DNA from 2 places in the [Clostridium] celerecrescens 18A genome. Region 1 is predicted to be linked to the other one. Evidence: a T-box and tRNA genes for the amino acid it is inferred to sense, from the RefSeq annotation. Region 1 holds a T-box; the other holds one or more tRNA genes.
What was found. A T-box is a leader RNA that pairs with one kind of tRNA and senses whether it is charged. The one in region 1 lies ahead of tyrS (tyrosine--tRNA ligase), so its partner is inferred to be a tRNA-Tyr.
Positions count from the first base shown of each region.

Region 2: it encodes a tRNA-Tyr, which carries the amino acid that the T-box ahead of tyrS (tyrosine--tRNA ligase) is inferred to sense. The anticodon was not compared.

Region 1 is NZ_PGET01000001.1:79,002-82,264, forward strand. It holds gene H171_RS00425 (winged helix-turn-helix domain-containing protein) at 1-1,102, opposite strand, end outside; T-box leader at 1,417-1,673, shown strand; gene tyrS (tyrosine--tRNA ligase) at 1,713-2,936, shown strand; gene H171_RS00435 (HD-GYP domain-containing protein) at 2,979-3,263, opposite strand, start outside.
Region 2 is NZ_PGET01000001.1:4,244,261-4,247,523, reverse strand. It holds rRNA gene H171_RS19340 (23S ribosomal RNA) at 1-1,256, shown strand, start outside; tRNA gene H171_RS19335 (tRNA-Asp) at 1,348-1,421, shown strand; tRNA gene H171_RS19330 (tRNA-Val) at 1,445-1,517, shown strand; tRNA gene H171_RS19325 (tRNA-Thr) at 1,554-1,626, shown strand; tRNA gene H171_RS19320 (tRNA-Tyr) at 1,648-1,729, shown strand; tRNA gene H171_RS19315 (tRNA-Met) at 1,776-1,849, shown strand; tRNA gene H171_RS19310 (tRNA-Phe) at 1,898-1,970, shown strand; tRNA gene H171_RS19305 (tRNA-Lys) at 1,974-2,046, shown strand; gene H171_RS19300 (hypothetical protein) at 2,095-2,325, opposite strand; gene H171_RS19295 (aminotransferase class I/II-fold pyridoxal phosphate-dependent enzyme) at 2,493-3,263, shown strand, end outside.

The DNA of each region.
Region 1 (3,263 bases):
CATCCTCATACCAGATGTTTTTGATAACCAGCGTACTCTTCTTTATGTCAGCGACTGCTTCCAGACGTCCGATAAAACGGTTGCCATAAAGCATCGGTAAAACATAAAAACCATATTTACGTTTGTCAGCCGGAGTATAGATTTCCCAGGTATATTCAAAGTCAAATAATGCACGGATCAACTTTCTGTCCCACATCATGCAGTCAAGCGGTGCAATCAGTTCACAGCGTGGTTTATAAGTATCGGTTTGTAGTACAGTATCTATAAGAGATAAATCCTCTGCCTGGCAGAAAAGAATATCTTTTAAGCCGTCTACACTGACTTGCAGAATTTTCCCTTCGTCAAGCAATTCTTTGAACATTTCAGTTCTTTGAGGAGTTTTAAGCCCCCAAATATTTAACCATGCATCGGAAGAACGATTCCATAGAAGCCCTACCGCGCCTATCCGCCGAAGAATACGCCATTTTTGATGCTCAAATTCATCCGGCAGCGGGTCAGGAATGTCGAGGAGTTCGGCAGGCAGATGTTTATGGGTGAGGTCGTAATACTTCCGAGATCCTTTTTTATGGTGAATGATCAGCTCACCGGTAGAATATAACTGCTCCAGCACCGCCCGTGACGCGTTGGTATCGCCGCTCCAATTACCGCTCCAATGAATGGAAGAGTGCCAGTGTATGCTGCCTTTTATGGGGAGATTATCAGAGCCGACCGATCCGTTCGCCTGGATGTAATCCTTCGTGCTTGATTCCAGCTCCCTCAGTTCTTTGAAACGCCGTCCGCCTTCCCGTGCAGCATTCCGATAACGTTCAAAATACGGCCAGTCTTCTGTGGGAATGATGGAAAGATTTTTATCGGGATAATCCACAAGTATTCGGTCGTTATACAGCAGTTCATAAAGCGTTTGCTTCGTAAAGTCTTTGACACGGGACTGCAGCGTAAGCTCCGCATTCTTTCCACAGGAATCAACCGGATCAAACTGAATACAGCCTGCCTGGCGCACAAATTCAAAGACGCCCTGTTTTCCGTTAAATTTGTGATCGCCCAGAAGCCCGTGTTTGAGAAGCATAAAATTTCTTGCCTGTTTGTTAGTTAACGTGATCATAAGTTTTCTCCCAGTTTGTTTCCGGATTCGTTATTTTACTCTTTTTTGTTGCAGTGATGTTCAGATTTCTAGATGCATCCATTCTACCATAATCCAAAATTTTTTACTATATTCCATAACTTCATATCGTGTAAACCTACAATCTTTCGTTTGTTTGCTAAGTAATCCCAATCTTAATAATTGCTTCATTTCTTTCGGGTTACCTGCATGGAATCAATTCATTTTTTGTCATATCCGGACCAATAAAAAATGAAAAAAACCCTCTTGACAAATAAAACAAAACAACATATACTAGTCAATAACTTCATAAACAAGTAAAAGCGTTGATAAGAACAAGTAGCAGTACGATGGACCACACAGAAAGCAGCCGGCAGATGAGAGGCGCGTGGGATACGGGTTGTGAATACATCTTTGAGCTTCGCACCAAACGGCTTTGATGCCAAGTAGGCTGCGACGGATTCCCGCACCCGTTATTGTGCTAGAGTATCGCATCAGGTACTTAAAGAGGTAAACAGCGTGAGCTGTTTATAAACTTAAGGTGGTAACACGAGACTTCAGCCTCGTCCTTTTGATAGGACGGGGCTTATTTTTATGAAAAAGGAGAATAATGATGAAAATTTATGACGAATTGAAAGCCCGCGGCCTGATCGCCCAGGTGACGAATGAAGAAGAAATCAGCAAAATGGTAAATGAAGGAAAAGCCGTATTTTACATCGGATTTGATCCCACGGCCGACAGCCTTCACGTTGGTCATTTTATGGCCCTGTGCTTAATGAAGCGCCTTCAGGAGGCAGGCAATAAGCCCATCGCCCTGATCGGAGGCGGAACCGGTATGGTTGGAGATCCTTCCGGAAGAAGCGACCTTCGGCAGGTGATGACAGTGGAAACGATCCAGCATAACTGTGACTGTTTTAAAAAGCAGATGAGCCGTTTTATCGACTTTTCGGAAGGAAAGGCTCTTATGGTTAATAATGCAGACTGGCTTCTTAACTTAAATTACATTGATTTCCTCAGAGAGGTTGGCCCCCATTTTTCCGTCAACCGCATGCTGACCGCGGAATGCTATAAGCAGCGTATGGAAAAAGGCTTAAGCTTCCTGGAATTCAACTACATGATCATGCAGAGCTTTGACTTCTATGAGCTGTTCAACCGTTACGGCTGCAACATGCAGTTTGGAGGAGATGACCAGTGGAGCAATATGCTTGGCGGCACAGAGCTGATCCGCCGGAAGCTGGGAAAAGATGCTCATGCAATGACCATCACCCTGCTACTAAATTCCGAGGGAAATAAGATGGGGAAAACCCAGTCCGGCGCTGTATGGCTTGATCCGGAAAAGACGACTCCTTTTGACTTTTTCCAGTACTGGAGAAACATTGCCGATGCAGATGTGTTAAAATGCCTGCGTATGCTTACCTTCCTTCCCATTGAGCAGATTAACGAGATGGACAGCTGGGAAGGCAGCCAGTTAAATGAAGCAAAAGAAATCCTTGCCTATGAGCTGACCAATCTGGTTCATGGGGAAGAGGAAGCGGAAAGAGCAAGAGAGAGTGCCAGAGCGCTGTTTACCGGCGGCAATGCGGCAGATATGCCGACCTGTGAGCTGGAAGAGGCAGATTTTACGGACGGAAGCATTGACATCCTGGCCATTCTACAGAAATCCGGTCTGGCTCCTACCCGTTCCGAAGCAAGACGCAATGTGGAACAGGGAGGAGTAACCGTAGAAGGCGAAACTGTTTCCGATGTGAAAGCCGTTTTTGCAAAAGAACAGTTTTCCGGAGATGGGATGATCGTAAAACGCGGTAAGAAAAAGTTTGTAAGAGTAATTGCTAAATAAGAAAAAATATATCCGGCTGGTTCCAGCCGGATTTTTTATGCTTCATGGCCAGGACGGCAAAAGCTCAGGATCTCTTAAGGTAAGCGCAAAGTGAAGCTTTTCATCGTAAGATTCAAATTTAGGCAGAGTTTCATATTCTTTTCTCAGCTTCTCATAAATGCTTAATATGGGCTTACACCGGATTAAGGTGGTATCAAGGATATCATCAAGATGTTCCGCTGCCAGGTCAACAATGGATTCATCCAGGAGGCCGTCATATTTCATCCGGGTGAGGATGGACAGGATGTCGTCTGTTGGAAAGGAATCCTTATAGCTTCTGGCACCTGT
Region 2 (3,263 bases), 4.2 Mb from region 1:
CGACACAGGTGGATGAGGAGAGAATCCTAAGGCCGGCGGGAGAAGCATTGTTAAGGAACTCGGCAAAATGACCCCGTAACTTCGGGATAAGGGGTGCCTGGGAAACCAGGCCGCAGAGAATAGGCTCAAGCAACTGTTTAGCAAAAACACAGGTCTATGCAAAACCGAAAGGTGAGGTATATGGGCTGACGCCTGCCCGGTGCTGGAAGGTTACGAGGAGGGGTTAGCGGCAACGCGAAGCTCTGAATTTAAGCCCCAGTAAACGGCGGCCGTAACTATAACGGTCCTAAGGTAGCGAAATTCCTTGTCGGGTAAGTTCCGACCCGCACGAAAGGCGTAATGATTTGAGCGCTGTCTCAACAATGCACCCGGTGAAATTGAAGTACCAGTGAAGATGCTGGTTACCTGCGCCAGGACGGAAAGACCCCATGGAGCTTTACTCCAGCTTGATACTGGGATTCGGTACTGCATGTACAGGATAGGTGGGAGGCAGTGAAGATAGGACGCCAGTCTTATCAGAGCCGATGTTGGGATACCACCCTTGCGGTATTGGATTTCTAACCTGCAGCCATGACCTGGCTGGGGGACAATGTCAGGCGGGGAGTTTGACTGGGGCGGTCGCCTCCGAAAGGGTATCGGAGGCGCTCAAAGGTTCCCTCAGAATGGACGGAAACCATTCGAAGAGTGCAAAGGCATAAGGGAGCTTGACTGCGACACCGACGGGTGGAGCAGGTAGGAAACTAGGACTTAGTGATCCGGTGGTATAAAGTGGGATTGCCATCGCTCAACGGATAAAAGCTACCCTGGGGATAACAGGCTTATCACTCCCAAGAGTTCACATCGACGGAGTGGTTTGGCACCTCGATGTCGGCTCATCGCATCCTGGGGCTGTAGTAGGTCCCAAGGGTTGGGCTGTTCGCCCATTAAAGCGGTACGCGAGCTGGGTTCAGAACGTCGTGAGACAGTTCGGTCCCTATCCGGCGTGGGCGTAGGATATTTGAGAGGAGCTGTCCTTAGTACGAGAGGACCGGGATGGACTGACCTCTGGTGTATCTGTTGGCTATCAAGGCCATGGCAGAGTAGCCAAGTCGGGAAGGGATAAACGCTGAAGGCATCTAAGCGTGAAGCCCCCCTCAAGATGAGATATCCCATCGCAAGAGTAAGACCCCTTGAAGACGACGAGGTAGATAGGGCAGAGGTGGAAGCATGGCAACATGTGTAGCTGACTGTCACTAATAGGTCGAGGGCTTAACCAGGTTGGTTTAGGTAAGAGGAAAGAACGGATGAAGATAGATATGTAGCAATGTGTGGTTTTGAGGGTATATGCAACAGCCTTCAAAAAGGTTTGGCCTGGTGGCTCAGCTGGTTAGAGCGCCGCCCTGTCACGGCGGAGGTCGTGGGTTCGAATCCCATCCGGGTCGTTTGATAACTGAATTTTGTATATGGGATCTTAGCTCAGCTGGGAGAGCATCTGCCTTACAAGCAGAGGGTCATAGGTTCGAGCCCTATAGGTCCCATTCAGTATGCATAGCAACACGCATGAGAAGATTTGTGCCGATGTGGCTCAATTGGCAGAGCAGCTGATTTGTAATCAGCAGGTTATCGGTTCGAGTCCGATCATCGGCTTGCATCACTTTAATAAAATATGGATGGGTTCCCGAGTGGCCAAAGGGGGCAGACTGTAAATCTGTTGCGACACGCTTCGATGGTTCGAATCCATCTCCATCCATTTAGTGATTAAAATCTTAATCACTGCATATACTATAATTGAATAACGCGGGGTGGAGCAGTCTGGAAGCTCGTCGGGCTCATAACCCGAAGGTCGCAGGTTCAAATCCTGCCCCCGCAATTTTTTTTGACTAATTTTTCAAAAACGTGTACGAATGAAAGTACATAGGCCCAGATAGCTCAGTTGGTAGAGCAGAGGACTGAAAATCCTCGTGTCGCTGGTTCGATTCCGGCTTTGGGCATATGGGATACTAGCTCAGGTGGTAGAGCACTTGACTTTTAATCAAGTTGTCCGGGGTTCGAGTCCCCGGTGTCTCATGACAAGCCTTGAAACAGAAATGTTTCAGGGCTTTTTATTTGCTATGATTATTCATCAAATTCCACAATCACATAATATCCCCGGTCATTGTGTTTTATTTCTTTTACAATGCCGTGATCAGATTTGATCCGGTCTCGTCCCACGTAACAGCCGGACATGGCCACTGCAGGGTCTATGATATAGCTATAGCTGCTGGTTCCCTCCCTTTCTATGATCTGAACTTCATCTCCGGCTTTAACCAGACCGGGACGCTCCATCTTAAATTCGATTAATCTCATGATATAACCATCTCCTTTTTCATTTCCAAAATTATATTATAGCGCTGTGAGAAAAAATTGTAAAGAGAGGATAAGGATGCTATACTAAAAGAGTTGAATTATGAAGAAAAATGTAAAAAACAGGGAATGAGCCCAGTGGTTTATGCAGACGAAAGGCGGTTCATACTATGAATGATACACCGAATTTATTAAAGAAGTTAATGGAATATGGAGAATCAGATTTTTATCCTTTTCATATGCCGGGACATAAAAGGCAGTATCATGGATTATTTGCAGCTGATTTTCCAAATCCTTTTTCCATAGATATAACGGAGATCCATGGTTTTGATAATCTGCACCATCCGGAAGGAATTTTAAAGGAATCTATGGAATGGGCTTCCAGGGTTTACGGTAGTAACAGAACGTATTATCTTGTTAATGGAAGCAGCAGCGGGATACTTAGTGCTATTAGTGGTTCCGTATCAAGGGGTGGAACTATTCTTATGAGCAGAAACTGCCATAAGTCAGCGTTTTATGGAGTTTTCCTCAATCAGTTAAGTGTGGAATATATTTATCCACAAATAATACCTGAATTCGGTATTCAAGGTGGATTAATTCCGGAAAAAATTGAAGAAATGTTGATGAGTCATGGGAAGATTCAAGCGGTGTTTATTGTCTCCCCAACTTATGATGGGATTGTATCTGATATTAAGGCCATAGCGGATGTAGTTCATAAATTCCGCCTGCCTCTCATTGTGGATGAGGCCCATGGAGCACACTTTTCCTTTGGAAGAGATGGAGGATTTCCGGTTTCAGCTTTAGAACTTGGAGCGGATGTGGTGATTCAAAGCCTTCATAAGACTCTTCCATCCTTTACTCAGACAGCTGTTATGCACGTAAAGGAGGGGTATGTAGATATGGGGAGATTGGATCGCTATGTGCATATGTATCAGACCAGC